Regions from separate parts of the Paenibacillus sp. FSL R5-0928 genome, predicted to be linked through region 2. Evidence: riboswitches for the same ligand, from Rfam matches in the RefSeq annotation. Region 2 holds a riboswitch; the other holds the start of a gene.
What was found. Region 2 has a riboswitch for cyclic di-AMP ahead of MKZ16_RS02660 (hypothetical protein). Riboswitches for the same ligand answer to the same signal wherever they lie in the genome.

Region 1 (7,857 bases), 480 kb from region 2:
TGAATATTCGCCTGGGGGCATTGCAAACGGGAGAATGGCGTGAGCTGTCTGCTGATGAGAAGAAAGAGCTTGGAGCTACGCTGAACTACGAGTTACTGTAGGAGTGTCATTACAATAATACAGTTCCATATAGAATGTAGTACTGCAACAAAAAAAGAGCTGTCCGGGGTCTAAGACCTTTGGACAGCTCTTTTTATTACCTTACGAAATCACTTATTCAGCAGAGGGAACAATCCCTGTAAACTCTTTGGTTTCTTGATATTTTCGAATAATGGAAACCTCTACCCGGCGATTCTTGCTTCGACCGGTAGCTGTGTCATTATCGGAAATAGGATGATACTCGCCGTATCCAATCGCACTAAATTTGCGTGGATTTAAATTCGTGTTCTGCAGCAAAATCTTCATGAACTGAAGTGCCCGATCCGCACTCAGATCCCAGTTGGATGAATAGTTGCTATTAGAAATCGGAATATCGTCGGTGTGCCCCTGCACTACTACATCATAATCCGGGAATTGCTGCAGCATCGTTGAGATGGATTTAGCTAATTGCCGCGAATCATCCTTAACAATGGCTTGGCCAGAAGCGAACAATGCGTTATCACTGATCGTAATCATTAGCTGAGATTGATTAAGCTTCGTACTGAGCAGATCAGTTAGGCCGTTGCTCTTAATATATTGATCGAATTGTTTCTTAAGCTTCTCTAAATCCTCTTGTTCCTTTTGTCGTAGCTTTGCCATTTCTGCTTCTTCAGCTTTCTTGGAAGTAGAGCTACCCATCTTATCATTTTTCCCTAGATCTTCTTGAGTCTTACTAGGCATTGCTGCCCGCTCTTCAAGAATACCTGTACCGCCATTAAGTGCGGAACTGAAGGCCTGACTCATCTCTTCAAATTTCTTGGCATCCGTTGCACTCATAGAATACATAACGATGAACAGAGCCACCAGAAGAGTCATGAGGTCGGAGTATGGTAACAGCCACGATTCATCGGCATGTTCTTCATGCTCTTCGTGTCTAGTCTTTTTGCTCACCTGATCCACCGTCCTTCTCATTTAACTTAACGCGTTGCGAAGGTGTTAGGAATACAGCAAGCTTCTGATTGATGGCAATAGTAGATACACCGGACTGTATGGACAAAAGACCTTCGACCATCATCATTCGAACTTCGATTTCTTGTTTGGAGAGACGTTTCAGCTTATTAGCAATAGGATGCCATAATACGTAACCTGTAAAGATACCAAGCAATGTGGCGATGAAGGCAGCCCCGATTGCCGCAGCCAGTTTGTTCATATCACTCATATCAGCCAGAGCGGCGATGAGACCGATAACCGCCCCGAGCACCCCGAGGGTAGGAGCATACATACCTGCCTGTGAGAAAATGAGGGCTCCTGCTTTATGTCTATCCTCTGTGGCGTGGATATCCTCCATGAGGACATCGCGGACAAAATCCTGATCATTTCCATCAATAATCATCCGCATGCCGTTTCTGAGGAAGTTATCTTCTATTTCATCGACCTTTGATTCTAGAGCCAACAGACCTTCACGCCGTGTGATAGAAGCCCATTCCATGAACATAGTGATTAATTCGGGTTTACTGATTAATTTCTTTTTGATAAAAATCATTTTGAACAGACTTGGAATCTTTTTGACCTCGTTGAAAGGAAAGGCCATGAAAATAGAAGCTGCCGTACCCACCAAGATAATAACGTAAGCAGCGGGTGTGGCCAAAGCATGAAGTGGAGCGTGCTTGAGGATCATGCCCCAGATTACAGCAACCAAACCAAAAATTAAACCAATTATTGTTGAAATTTCCATTTTGCACCTCGTCCGTGAGATTTAAGATGTGTTCCGACAATGCCGCGTATATCATCCTTGAAACAGCGGCAGGGCACTCTGTGCGAAACCGAATTAACGTATATTCTTATTTATCGACATCATTCGGTTTTTTGTGAAGTCATTTTTTCGGCTATAATGGATAAGGTAAGTAATTATTCATCTGTGAAGAAAACGGAGTGATATACGTGGGTGTAAAGCATGGTAGAGATTACGGTGAAATTCTAACCGATTTGACCGAAGCCGTCGGACGAATTTCCGATGGATATTTATTTTTTGAGATGGATCCGGACGAGTGGCAGGAACTACCCCAAGAATCAAAGCTGGAGGTATGGGAAGCATTGGCTGAGGATCTTTTCTTCGCGCTGGGTAATGAACCTATGATTGAAGTGGGGAGCGGCGTAATTATTTACGATAAGGACACTCACCGCATTAATATTTTAGTTGGCGAAGAGGATTTGGCTTCAGTAGTTTTGATTTAGGCAGAGGAGACGTCTGGACTTAATTTGCCCGTAGTTAGTAGCCCGTGTTAAAATTGATAAAGCCGAGTTATAATCGCTGGGATTTGTGAATACATTTAATCGAAAATATCGCCTTTATCCTGGCACATCCCTTGGACCTCAGAAGCTAAGGGATGTTTTGTTTAACGCCTAAGACAAGTAAAGGGAACTACGCACTTTACTGCAATTTTTTGTAAGGGAGGAAACGAATTGTTATTTACGGAAGAGGAACTGCGTGAGGAGATCACCAAGCTGGAGGGCTGGAAACTGGAAGATAATGTTATGGTGCGAAAATATATGTTCAGCCAATATATGAAGGGCATTGCGTTCGTTGATGAAGTAGCCACGATTTCAGAAGCCTTCGATCACCATCCACATATTACGATTGATTATAAAACAGTTACCCTGCGCCTGAAATCTAATGAAGAAGATGGGATTACAGCTCTAGATCTTCGAGAGGCGCATGAATTTAATGAAGCCTTTGAAAAAAATCATTAGTTTAGCCAAAATCATAAAATAAACGCCCGTGCACAGATAGTCACCTATCTCATACACGGGCGTTTTTGGTTGCTTGGCTGGTTACTTTTTCTCTGAGAGCCAGAGTGCGACGTTGGCGATCTCTTCAGGAGCTAGCTTCTCCTTAAAGGAAGGCATTTGGCCACGTCCTTTGGTGACGATGCTGTAGATTTCCTCAGCGTCATGCTGACCGCCTTCATTCTGAAGACTTGGTCCAACTCCACCTTGAAGCTGATCGCCGTGACAGGTGATACAGCTGGCTTTCACGGTTGCTTCTGCCTTTGCCGCGTCCAGTTGAACTACCGGCATCGTGGGCTTATTTTCTTCTGCTACCTCTTCTTTACCCGGAAGTGTAAACATGAGTACTACCGCAAAGGCACAGGCGGCAAAAAACAAACCGCTCATGATCCATTTCTGCATCCCAATTCGTCCCTTCTATGTAAGCTGCTCCCTACATTATAGCTTATGGTGAAGCGTTATCATAGGGTTTGTGACAAAAAAATGAACGAGAATACAATCATTCTTATGAAATATCTGGTATTTAATATCATTTGTCATAGACCATGCAATAAAAAGGTTTGTCTCCTGTAGGTGTGCGGCGTTCATACGTATCTGTAATCGTAAATCCACATTTTTGATAAGTTCGAATGGCGCGTTGGTTCCAGGTCAGGACTTCCAGATCTATCTCACGATCAGGATAACGATTCAAGGCTGTCTGGACGATGGCATCTACGAATAGTTTGCCTAAACCATGGCCGCATAGATCGGGGCGCATCCCAACTCCTAAACGGACGACTCCTTCCATCGGGAACAACTGTGCGAATCCGCACAAAACCTCATTTTCATTTAATATGGAGATATATTGTTCCTCCCGGAGCTGCGGATCACCAAACTCGATGCCAAGAGCCTGCATCTGCTCCCACGGCATCCAGCCATAAATATTATATGGGGGCGTATAGCTCCACTTACAAATAGCTTCTCCGTGAATTGCCTCCATAGGAACAACATGAAAAGTTACCGAGGGATTTATCATAAGGTCAACGATCTCCTTTCACGAGGACATTGCTATATTACTAATTATATACAAAATGGGGGAGGTTCGACTCAGAAACTTTATATGAGGGGGAATGTTTTACAAATTATGAGAGGGGTAAATAAGTAATAAGACAAAAAAACAAGCTCTCCTCCAAGAGTACCTTGGAAAAGAGCCTATGTACGTTATTTATTGCACATCATCATTGTCTTCCGATTCAGCAGCAACCGATTGGTAAGCGTCTGTGCTCATAATGCGCTTGGCACCAACGTAGCGTTTCACGTAGTAGCTATCACTCAGAGAGCTAATCGTAACACCGCGTGAGGTAGAAGCGTGTGCGAACTTACCTTCACCGACATAAATGCCGACATGGGAGACACCTTTGCCACTTGTATTGAAGAATACAAGATCTCCGGCTCTTATATCATCACGGGAGATTGCTGTGCCCATTTGATATTGGGAACCTGATTGGTGTGGAAGGTTAATGCCAATCTTATCAAACACATACATTGTAAATCCGGAGCAATCAAATCCGTTAGTGGATATACCGCCGGATACGTATTTAGTACCGATGGCCTTGTCAATCACTTTATCCATTTTGGAATCTGCGAAAGCGCTTCCTGCTCCGATGGTGAGGATGATGGAAAAGCTTAGTACTGCTGCTGCTAACTTCTTCTTCAAAAGTGTATACCCCTTCCAAATGCCTACGAGGTTAGCTTAAGGGTTCGGTTGAAGGTCCCCTATGACCCCTCTATATAATGGAGGTCAATTCACCCAAAGTTGGTTCCCCCGTTTTCCTAATAGTTAGGAAACTCGGCTCATACTGTTGATTAGGATTAGCTTGTAATCAATACATGACAAAACCTTTGTAAATAACAACTTAATGATTACAAAAATGTTACTAAAATCTCACTGCGCTAATTGTAACAAACAGAAAGCCGCTTGGCAATCGTTTTTAACATATTAATGCAGAAAAATTGGAATTTTTACGGTAGAAAGGCATATGTAAGCGTTAATAATGACCTAATTTTTAATATAATTGCAATTTTTATCAAATAAACGTGTTTCAATTGGGCTCTAATAGTGTAAAAATATATTATGGAATAAAGAAAAACCCGAATTTGATTACGGGCATAATCAGATTCAGGTTCATATAGTTGTAATTGTGAGGTTATAGTTGTGAGGAAGGTTTCAATCGAAGGCTACAGCTTGATAAGCTGAAGTACTCATTACTCTTTTAGCGCCAACATAACGATTGGCCCAGTAGGCCTGACTGAGTGAAGTGATGGTCACTCCACGCGAAGAGGACGATTGTGCGAATTTTCCGTTTCCAACATAAATGCCGACATGGGATACTCCATTGCCAAGTGTGTTAAAGAACACTAGATCACCAGAACGCAGATTGCTTTTGGATACAGCAGTTCCAACGCTATATTGAGCTTTTGATGTACGAGGTAAAGTAAGACCCACATTCTTGAATACATACTTTGTAAATCCAGAGCAATCAAATCCGGCAGTGCTTGTACCTCCGGTTTTATAGGCAACTCCAATAGTCTTTGAGATTACAGAGTCCATTTTAGAGTCGGCAAAGGCGCTTCCTCCACCAATAGATAATGCCATTACAAGTCCTAGCGCCGCAGCGACGCATTTTTTTCTTAAATTATGTCTTTTCAAAAGATGTACTCCTTCCAAGGCCTGCGAGGTTAGCTTAAGGGTTCGGTAGAAGATTCCCTATGATCCCTGTAAAGCGAGATCAATTCACCCAAAATATGGTTCCCCCACTTCCCGGTGCAAAGGAATTAGGCGTGTTAAGCACCAGAGAATGACGTTTCGACAGTTACACTTACGATAAATACATTTAGTTATGTAGGAATCGTTTCAATTGATTACAAAATTGTTACTAATAGCACAGGACTTATTGTAACAGAGCTTTTACGATTTTGCAAATACTCTTAAGTTATCCGTAATGAGAAAAAGTCCCAGCTCCTGAATACAGGAATTGGGACCTTTTTATTATGTCAAATAAGGTTGATTTATTGTGGAAATGCTTTGCTACGCCATAGATGATATTGTGCAGAGATTCCCCACATTTTTAAGAGCGTAGAAGGTAGTGGTGAGATTTGCCGTATTATAAGTGCCGGTAGGCCGGGACAGAACAGACCCGTCAGTCCGCACACTAGCAGTAAGAGCAGGCCTCCCGCCCCAAGTACAATGGAAACACCTATAGCAGGAATCAGTGACCGCAAGCAGATGATCAGTGAGGAGAACATTCCTGTACCGCCGGTGTAACCAAACTGCATATATAGAAGAAACAGGCGCACGATAAAAATATATATAAGCCATGCCAATACGTATGGTACTAAATGAAGTAACAAAGCGTAGTTAAACAAAGAGGATAAGAACAGCCCGTACATTTTTGGAGCAAGCCAGTAAAGCGGCAGCAGGGTCAGCACCCATTCGATTAGGCTAAAGACTAAGACAGGTAGTCCATAGATCTTCATGCCAGGGAAAAAGAACAGTCCACGCTCGCCCTTTCGCTCCTGGTGGAGCTCATGCAGCAATCCTGCCCTTATGAAAGGGGAAAGCAGAAGTCGCAAGACAACAAGCGCCAGAAGCATCCATAACCAAGTGCGTATCGCAGGGTCCGTATTCAAGCTGAACTGTCCCTCGATATAATACAACAGTCTGCCCATACCGCTGCCTCCGGCGTCTTTATCCGGATAGCGCAGTAGAATTGGAATAATAGCAGATCGGATGAAACCATACATAAAGTAGCCCCAGAGCAGTCGGTAGATGAAGAGCAGAATTAAAATATAAAATTGCTCCTTCATGCTTTGCCAGCCGCGGGTTATCGATGTTCTCACAATCATTCACCTCACCAGACAAGAGTTCCGAGCACGGTTTCAAGTAGTTTAGTTACACTTAATGTCCAGCGAGAGAGCGTCTTGGGCTCTATTTCCGCCAGCCTAAAGTTGTTTAGATGTTTGCTCTCCAATAAGATGGAATGTTCAGGGTCAATCTCAGCAGAGAGAAGAGGCTTATCGCTTAACAATTGAAACGTAGTCTCTGCTCCTTCACCGTTCCAGACCCGCTGCACCGAAGAGCTGTCGGCGAATGTGAATTTCACGGGAACATCAACGTAATGGCTCCCTTTGTTTGAAATCTTCACTAATGATTCGTAGCTTGGGGCATCGCCGCTGTTATTTTTTTTAAAAGTAATCGTATCTACTGAGAAGTCAGGCGCTCCATCACCATAAATGTAATCATCGAAATAGGCCTGCCATGATTTTTTGGTTACCTTCTCAACGACTTTCTGAAAATCTGACGTAGCAGGATGCTCGAAACGGAACTTACGAGCGTAGGAGGACATGATGTTGTTCATTGCTTTGGTACCTACCTGGCGTTCGATATCTTTAAGTACAAGCTTGCCGCGGATATAAACATTTCGGCTATAGGAATCCGCCCCTGCATATTTCCACGTTTCCAGATTTAACGGCTCAGGTATAGTTACCAGGCTGGCCTGTAAAGGCAAATTAGACTTGATACCGTATTCTTGCTCCATAAGTCTGTCTTCGGCATAGGAAGTGAAGCTTTCATCCAGCCAGGCCTCCTCGAATTCATTACTGGCTATCATACCGTAGAAGTATTGATGGCCGATTTCATGAATGACGGTTCTTTCAAGTGAGGTATCTGGAGAAGAATCCGCGGCCCCAAAGGCTGTAATAAGGGTAGGGTATTCCATTCCTCCAGCACCGTTGCCCTCCTTAGGTGGGACGACAATAGACAGCGTAGAGTAGGGATAAGGACCATACCATTTGCTGAAGTAGGTCAGGGCAGCCTTGGCAGCCTGAAGGTAACGCTCTTTTAAATCTTTGTGTAGTGGGTCGAGATACACCTTAATTCGTACTCCAGGCACCTCCGGCGTAGAGAAGGCTTCCTCAGCTACTGTAAAATCAGGGGAAGCGGCCCAAGCGAAA
Region 2 (7,857 bases):
TGATTCTAGTATTATTGCTCAGCATAGGGATGAATCTTCCCTATATCATCGATCAGTTTAAGGGTGATTCGGCCAAAAGTGAAGTTACTCAAATTGCTGTGATTGCTGAAGAGGGAAATCAGGTTGCAGAATTGTTGAAGGCTTATACTGCCCCAGAGGGCATGCCACAGGCTAAGATAGTACAATATGCTTCTGCGGATGATGCCGAGTTAAAGAAAGCATTAGATGAAGAGACAGTAGAAGGTTATGTTACTTTTGCAGAACCTACTGGTGAAGGGCTTCCACCCGTTACTTATCACAGTAATGATGGAGAACTAAACGGAGATGTTCAAGTTTATCTTCAAAATGCACTTCAGCAAGCAAACACACAATTCATCGTTGGCGACAAGCTGACCTCTGAACAGATTGCTGCAATGTCAACACCAGTGCAGATTACTACACAACAGCTTAACGCAGGCGGTGGCAGTGAAAGCTCTCAGGAGGACACTCCGGCCATTAACTACATTATCGTATATGCCATGCTTATGTTGTTCTTTATGTCCATTATGATGACAGGCAACATGATTGCCGCTGAGATAACCTCTGAGAAAAGCTCGCGGATTATGGAGATTCTCATTACAAGTGCCTCACCTTTAGCGCAAATGTTCGGTAAAGTTATCGGTGTTTTCCTAGTAGGAATATTGCAAATTGGGATCTTTGTCGCAGCGATCGTCGTCAATTTGACGCTCCCGCATAACGCAACCGTATTGGCTGACTTTGATCTCGATTTAGGCCAGCTCAATATTAACTTGCTGCTCTATGGATTTGTCTTGTATGTATTAGGTTACTTCCTCTATGCCTTGATGTATGCGGCTGTAGGTTCGATTGTCAGCCGTACGGAGGATCTCGGCCAGGCGGTAATGCCAATCATGATGTTAGGCTTCGTGGCGTTCTATGTTCCACTGTTCAGTATCTCCAATGCGGATACTCTAGTGGTTAAGATAGCGAGTTATGTACCTTTCACTTCACCATTGACGATGCTGCTCCGAATTGGTGTCGGTGAGGTGGCGATCTGGCAAGTCATTGTATCGCTGCTGATCCTGCTTGTGACTACCTTCATCTTCGGATGGCTGGCAGCCAAGATCTATCGTACCGGCGTACTGATGTACGGCAAACGCCCAAGTATTAAAGAAATCAGAAAAGCAATGAAAGCATACAAGATCTAAGAAGGCCTCATATAACTTTTAAGGAGTGCTAATGATGTCTACAAGCGAACAATATACCATTATGCTTTTAATGAGTTCGGTATCACTGGCTTCGGTTAGTAGAATGCTTCCGGATGGCTCCACTTTTATGAATTTCGTTCAAGGCGTATTGACCGGTGTTGCTATAGTGGGGATGTTGGCAGGATTGTGGATGTACAGTAAGGCGCGTAAGAGTAAGGCGCGTAAGAGTAAGGCACAATAGTAGGTACTGAATTTTCGGGGGGATCCTAACAGCCATTTATGGTTGCTGGGATATCCCCGTTTTTGCGTTGGCAATCTCTTTGTATACGAGCTGATATAGCTAACGGACCCAGCAACACTTAAATGCAACAATCATCGAGATTTGGCAAGATATCGGACACAATAGTCGCTATTGGCATGAAAAACAGTGAATTAGTAGCTCTTTTAACCAAATAGTTGCACTGGAGTCCGATACTATGCTCAAAAGGCGATAAACGTGCAAATAACGATATCTGGGTCCGTAAGCCTTGCCTTGGTGGAAGATGATTAGGGCCTGCTTTAAGACGATCCGAGACGCTCATCGCTCGGGATTTCTACTGGAGTCCGAACGCCGGCCAAATTTGAGGAAAAGCTTCAATTAAAGGCTCCTGAGTCCGTTAGATGCTTCATGCGCTTAAAGATCGTCTGAATTCTAGTCAGTGACTAAATTATAGAAAGATTTGCGCTCGTTCGTATATCCGCTTGGTCGGTCATCTGCTCCCGTACAGCTCTAAGCTGTGCTTTCAGTGCAGGAACACTTTTTTGCAGAATAATGCTTATTTGAGAAAGAGGCAGCTTTAAGCCGTACCACAATACCTTCACAAGCTGTTCCTCCCAAGGTAATCCCTTAGCCGATAGAAGAGAGCGCCGGGCAAAAGAATCAGCACACTGGCGAATACAAGTGCGGTAAGCGTGGATAGAGAATAACTGAGGGTCGAAGTTATCCTGACGATATATTTTATGAAGCTCTGTGAAGGTGCGGATAGTAACCTTGTCTGCCTCATTAGATTGTTCTAATAACATGGAACTGAGTACGTAGACTTCATTAGTATACTTTTGAACACACTCTGCAAATTTAGCACTGTAGGTGGACACGGGAGGTAAGGGGTCAGGCATGGTGAACACGATCCTTTCAGAATGAGAGATTTGCTTGAATCTATAATATAGAAAAGTAAGAGATGGATTTATTGATAAGATCGGCGGTGTCTGGTTCCGGGCAACTGTGTTTCTGCTGGGAGGCAGTGGATAAAGCTTTGGAAGGTTTGTAGTAGAGCCGTTCACTTCTGGAATTGCTCCCCCCAGCTGCAACACTGTACAGACGCCCTTGCTGAATATGCCCAGCCAAGGATTTACCCTGGAGCTTGGCCTTTAAATCCTGCAAAGCACCCTGAACTAGCTCAAGCTTAACCTGCTCCCAATCTGAACCTTCGCGGCGGACCTTATCCAGCGCTTCCTCAAGACGGCAATGACAGATAGCCCGTAAAAAAGAACTCCATTTAATGAGATCGAAATTTTTGGTGTTGGCAGAGATTAGACAAGCCCCCCAACTGCAACCTCCCTTACAGGTGAGCTTCAGAATACCATAACGGCAGCCTTCAGCCCCTTCCATTCCATAGTGAATAGGCTCGGGTTCATCCAATACAAATACTTCAATGCGGGATAGTCTGCGCTGGTCCATAGTAGGGTTCCTCCTTAGATTTCCAAAAGCTTTAAGTCTACATGATGAGTGACACTAGCCTTTTCTACACAAGCGAGCATTTCCATTTTATTCTCACAGACTGCGGTATGCTCTAGCCATAGTCGGAACTTCTCTTTCCGTATAACAGATAGATGTAAGGGAAAGGTGCTGCGGGATCTCAAGACATACCAACCGGCGCTTACATCTTTCCAAGGCTCCTTGAAGGCTGTAAACCACGGGAGTTTTTGATGCGATGACCAATCCTGCTGCTGTTGTTGTTCTCGAATTTTTTTATATATTTCATATACAATCTTAGAGTCTAAACAGTCTTTACAAGAAGAAGGTGTACTGAATTGGCGAAGGGCTTGGATCTGGTTCTGGCCAAATGCATAACCTACAATGTACCTGTGATTATTTTCTTCGAACCACAAGGCCCCGAAACAAACGTAATTTAGACTTATCGGCTCAAGCAGCCCTTGATGTATCCCTAAATAATAGTGCTTCAAAACATTCACCCCATCCAGCGTGCTATCACCTAATAGGCTCAGGTAACGCAAAAACCGCAGCAAGAGGAGGACCTCTGCTGCGGTTTTGGATTACAGGCAGATATACCTGGGCCAAAGCGTGGCGGATCAAGGGTCTCTCTCTTTACGCTTACGAGGTTAGCTGTCGGATTCGGACGGTGAGAGTCGCCCTACCTATTGAGACTTACGCAGTCTCCTTTGGATTCACCCCAAGTAGGCCAGGTGGCCTGATGGTTCCCCCGTTCCCTGCGAATGCAGGAACTCAGCGTTGATTGTTTTTCATGAATTAGATTCAACCCGAATCATACTCTTTTCAAGATTTTCTGTAAAAAACGGAAAATGTTCTTTTAGAGCGATTTTAACCATATCCTGCCGACTACGACTGAAAAACGAGGTAAATAGGTATTTATGGCGTGTTATCGCGCCTCTTTCTCGCTCAACCTCAGCTTCTTGCGTTTCAACCTATAAAGGGAATTTGCAGTATTTTCACCCTAAAAAGGTGAATAAAATCACATGGGTTATAGATAGCGATTAAACGCTCGAAACTCGAGTAAACAAGAGATATAGAGAGATTAGATATCAAGTAAGCGCTATCTAATGGGAAAATAGTTTTTAATTTGCATTATTTTGGCATCATTCAGGTTTTACAAGTCTTCGTGCATAAGAGTATGATTACTCCTGTTTCAACGACAATCGAATATTTGATCCGCTTAATTTCCGATAAGGAAAGCGGGGGAACCAACAATCGGCAGCCGATGTGAGAGTCGGAAGCTGATTATGGGGTGAATCCTGTAGAGGGTGCGAGTGAGCTCGCATCTATACAGGTAGGGCGACTCTCACCGCCCGAATCCGACAGCTAACCTCGTAAGCGTATGGAGAGAGGATGAGTGCAATGTGACCGCTAGCGAGCCACAGAGGAGATCCTTTGTGGCTTTTTGCTGTGCTCTTAGAAGCAAAGCATTTATGGAGGCCTCCCCCAAGAGGTCGCTAAATTCATCATTAGCGGTATTTGTAAGGCAGCGTCTAATGACGTGACACAACCGAGCTTTAGGTTGTGCCCGAAAATGACGATAGGTCAACATCCTTTCGGAGATTTTCGTTGCCTCCTTGTTGTAAATGAGCAGGAGGAGAAAAAAGAGATGACGGATCAGAATGAATATGTGCTTGTATGTGCGCCTACAAAGGCGGGAGAACATTTCATTAAACTTCTGAAGTTCAGGGGTATTAAGATGGCGGGATTAACCAACAATCTGGCTGAGAAAGCTTTACTAGAGGAGCTCGGAATCGAGCGGGTTATTCTAGTGGATACCCGCCATCAGAGCACTTGGTTTCGCCCATCGTTCCCGGTAGGCAGGGTATATCTGTTTGAGAGCAGCTTTCCGCTTTGCTGCCGCTATATTCAGATGTGCCGTACCTGGACGACACAGCCAATTTTTGTGATTACAAGTTCTATAAATCCTAGATTGGTCTATAAAAGACTTGGTGCGAGCTATGTAATCTATTCCCATAGTGGTGATGCTGATTTTCTAATCGATAGATCACCTCATCAAGGATAATGGAAGGAGTGCGGAAGATATGATGGATCTGTATATGGTGGCTTCGTTAGCTGTAATTTACGGGTTATTTTATGGCTTTATGCGCTGGTGCGCAGGTGTAGTTGAGGATACGGGGAGGGATAAGCTGTGATTCTAGTAATCGCTGTTACCCTACTGTTGTTTATATATCTGGTTTACGCGTTGATTCATCCTGAGAAATTTTAAGGAGGGGCATTCATGGGCATTTTGCAAATAGTCGTCGTAATTGTAATTCTCATCTTGTTGGTCAAGCCGATGGGGACGTATTTATATCATGTATTTTCTAACGAACCGAATCGTACGGATCGCTGGTTTGCAGGCACAGAGAAAGGTATTTATAAGCTGATCGGCCTGAAAAAACGGGACGGAATGTCCTGGAAGAAGTATGCACTCAGCTTTGTTTTAACTAATATCGTACTGGTTGCTTTCAGTTATATTTTTCTAAGATTACAGCGGGGATTGCCGCTGAACCCGAATGGAATTGCCGATATGGAACAGACGCTTTCATTTAATACGGTGATCAGCTTTATGACCAATACGAACCTGCAGCATTATAGCGGGGAGACGGGACTATCGTATTTTTCACAAATGGCAGTCATCACGATGATGATGTTCACGTCTGCAGCGAGCGGATTTTCTGTTGCGGTTGCTTTTGTCAGAGGGATTACAGGACAGAAATCAGTCGGGAATTTTTTTGAGGACTTCGTAAAAGCACATATTCGTGTATTCATTCCATTAGCTCTGCTAGTTTCATTGGTGCTGGTAGGATTGCATGTGCCACAAACGCTCAAGCCATCGCTTGAGGTCACTACACTCGAAGGGCAGACGCAACAAATCGCTATCGGTCCAGTCGCTTCTTTGGAGTCAATTAAACACTTAGGTACGAATGGTGGCGGCTTCTTCGGAGCCAATTCAGCGCATCCTTTTGAGAACCCTAATCCACTTACGAACGTTCTGGAGATTCTCTCTATGTGGATGTTGCCAGCCTCTTTGCCATATATGTACGGGTTGTTCGCTAAGAACAAACGTCAGGGCTGGGTGATTTTCACAGCAATGATGACCTTGTTCGTTCTGCTGCTGGGGCTGAATTATTATGCGGAAACTAAAGGGAATCCCGCTATTAATGCGCTGGGGATCGAGTCTTCGCAAGGCAGCATGGAAGGTAAAGAGGTACGTTTTGGGATCCCGCAATCTTCTCTGTTCACTTCGGTAACAACGGCAGCTACGACAGGTAGTGTTAACAATATGCATGATACGCTGACACCGCTGGGTGGCATTACCCCTCTGGCCCTAATGATGCTCAATAACGTCTTCGGGGGAAAAGGTGTAGGACTAATCAATATGCTGATGTATGCCATCATGGGCGTCTTCTTATGTGGACTAATGGTTGGCAGAACACCAGAGTTTCTCGGGCGAAAGATAGAAGCCAAGGAGATGAAGCTGATTGCGATTGCTATCCTTGTGCATCCGTTCATTATCCTTGTACCAACAGCAGGTGCGTTCTTAACGGGCTTGGGCAACGGTTCCATCACGAATCCCGGATTCCATGGACTTAGCCAAGTGTTATATGAATATGTCTCTTCTGCCGCGAACAATGGTTCAGGATTTGAAGGGCTTGCGGACAATACCACCTTTTGGAATGTTACAACCGGGATCGTAATGCTGCTTGGCCGTTATGTCTCTATAATCGCAATGCTGGCAGTTGCAGGTTCACTGATCCAGAAGAAGCCGGTTCCTGAGACGATTGGCACATTCCGCACAGACAATGGTCTGTTCACCGGAATTCTGATTGGTACGGTAGTGATTATCGGTGCGCTGACGTTTCTGCCGGTCATTGTGCTCGGCCCGATTGCAGAATATTTGACCTTACGGTAGGAAGAGGGAGAACAAGATGAGTACTGTAAAAAGAAAAAAGCTGCTGACGGGACCCATACTCCTAAGCGCTGTAAAGGATAGCTTTATTAAGCTTAACCCGGTGACGTTAATCAAAAATCCGGTCATGTTCGTAGTCGAAATCGGCACGATTATTGTATTGCTTATGGTACTGGCCCCCGGATATTTTAATGCAGAGAAATCGGTAGGCTTCAATATCACGGTGTTGTTCATTCTGTTATTCACAGTGCTGTTTGCCAACTTCGCTGAAGCGCTGGCTGAAGGCCGCGGGAAGGCCCAGGCGGATTCGCTTAAGAAAACGAAACAGGATATCACAGCTAATAAGCTCGTTGGAGGGTCTGTGAAGACCGTTTCTTCCTCCGAGCTGCGGAAAGGAGATATCGTGATCGTCAGTCAGGGAGAACTTATCCCTGGCGATGGTGAAGTGATTGAAGGGCTGGCCTCCGTAGATGAATCGGCAATTACAGGTGAATCTGCACCTGTTATTAAGGAAGCCGGCGGAGATTTCGGCTCAGTCACAGGCGGCACCCGGGTAGTTAGTGATGAGATTAAAGTCAAAATTACCAGTGATCCCGGTGAGTCATTCTTGGATCGGATGATCTCCCTCGTTGAAGGGGCGAAACGTCAGAAGACACCCAATGAAATTGCACTAAATACACTCTTGATCAGTCTGACGTTGATTTTCCTGATTGTAGTAGTGACCTTGCGGCCAATTGCGACTTATCTGGGCGTTGATCTAGATATTCCTGTTATGATCGCCTTGCTGGTCTGTCTGATCCCGACCACAATCGGGGGACTGCTCTCTGCTATCGGGATAGCAGGGATGGACCGCGTCACACAGTTTAATGTCCTTGCTATGTCAGGGAAGGCCGTTGAAGCTGCCGGCGACATTAATACAATGATTCTAGATAAGACCGGTACGATTACTTTCGGAAACCGGATGG

Region 1: another riboswitch for cyclic di-AMP. It lies ahead of MKZ16_RS00545 (C40 family peptidase); the one in region 2 lies ahead of MKZ16_RS02660 (hypothetical protein).

The regions. Positions count from the first base shown of each region.
Region 1 is NZ_CP150225.1:109,247-117,103, forward strand. It holds gene rluF (23S rRNA pseudouridine(2604) synthase RluF) at 1-101, shown strand, start outside; gene motB (flagellar motor protein MotB) at 214-1,029, opposite strand; gene motA (flagellar motor stator protein MotA) at 1,013-1,813, opposite strand; gene MKZ16_RS00520 (hypothetical protein) at 2,020-2,313, shown strand; gene MKZ16_RS00525 (4a-hydroxytetrahydrobiopterin dehydratase) at 2,542-2,829, shown strand; gene MKZ16_RS00530 (cytochrome c) at 2,911-3,267, opposite strand; gene MKZ16_RS00535 (GNAT family N-acetyltransferase) at 3,395-3,880, opposite strand; gene MKZ16_RS00540 (C40 family peptidase) at 4,070-4,522, opposite strand; cyclic di-AMP (ydaO/yuaA leader) riboswitch at 4,567-4,709, opposite strand; gene MKZ16_RS00545 (C40 family peptidase) at 5,072-5,500, opposite strand; cyclic di-AMP (ydaO/yuaA leader) riboswitch at 5,558-5,696, opposite strand; gene MKZ16_RS00550 (hypothetical protein) at 5,914-6,744, opposite strand; gene MKZ16_RS00555 (M1 family aminopeptidase) at 6,756-7,857, opposite strand, start outside.
Region 2 is NZ_CP150225.1:594,167-602,023, forward strand. It holds gene MKZ16_RS02640 (ABC transporter permease) at 1-1,205, shown strand, start outside; gene MKZ16_RS02645 (hypothetical protein) at 1,237-1,446, shown strand; gene MKZ16_RS02650 (hypothetical protein) at 1,908-2,339, opposite strand; gene MKZ16_RS02655 (hypothetical protein) at 2,401-2,922, opposite strand; gene MKZ16_RS02660 (hypothetical protein) at 2,937-3,491, opposite strand; cyclic di-AMP (ydaO/yuaA leader) riboswitch at 3,560-3,724, opposite strand; cyclic di-AMP (ydaO/yuaA leader) riboswitch at 4,144-4,333, shown strand; gene MKZ16_RS02665 (hypothetical protein) at 4,586-5,002, shown strand; gene kdpA (potassium-transporting ATPase subunit KdpA) at 5,219-6,895, shown strand; gene kdpB (potassium-transporting ATPase subunit KdpB) at 6,912-7,857, shown strand, end outside.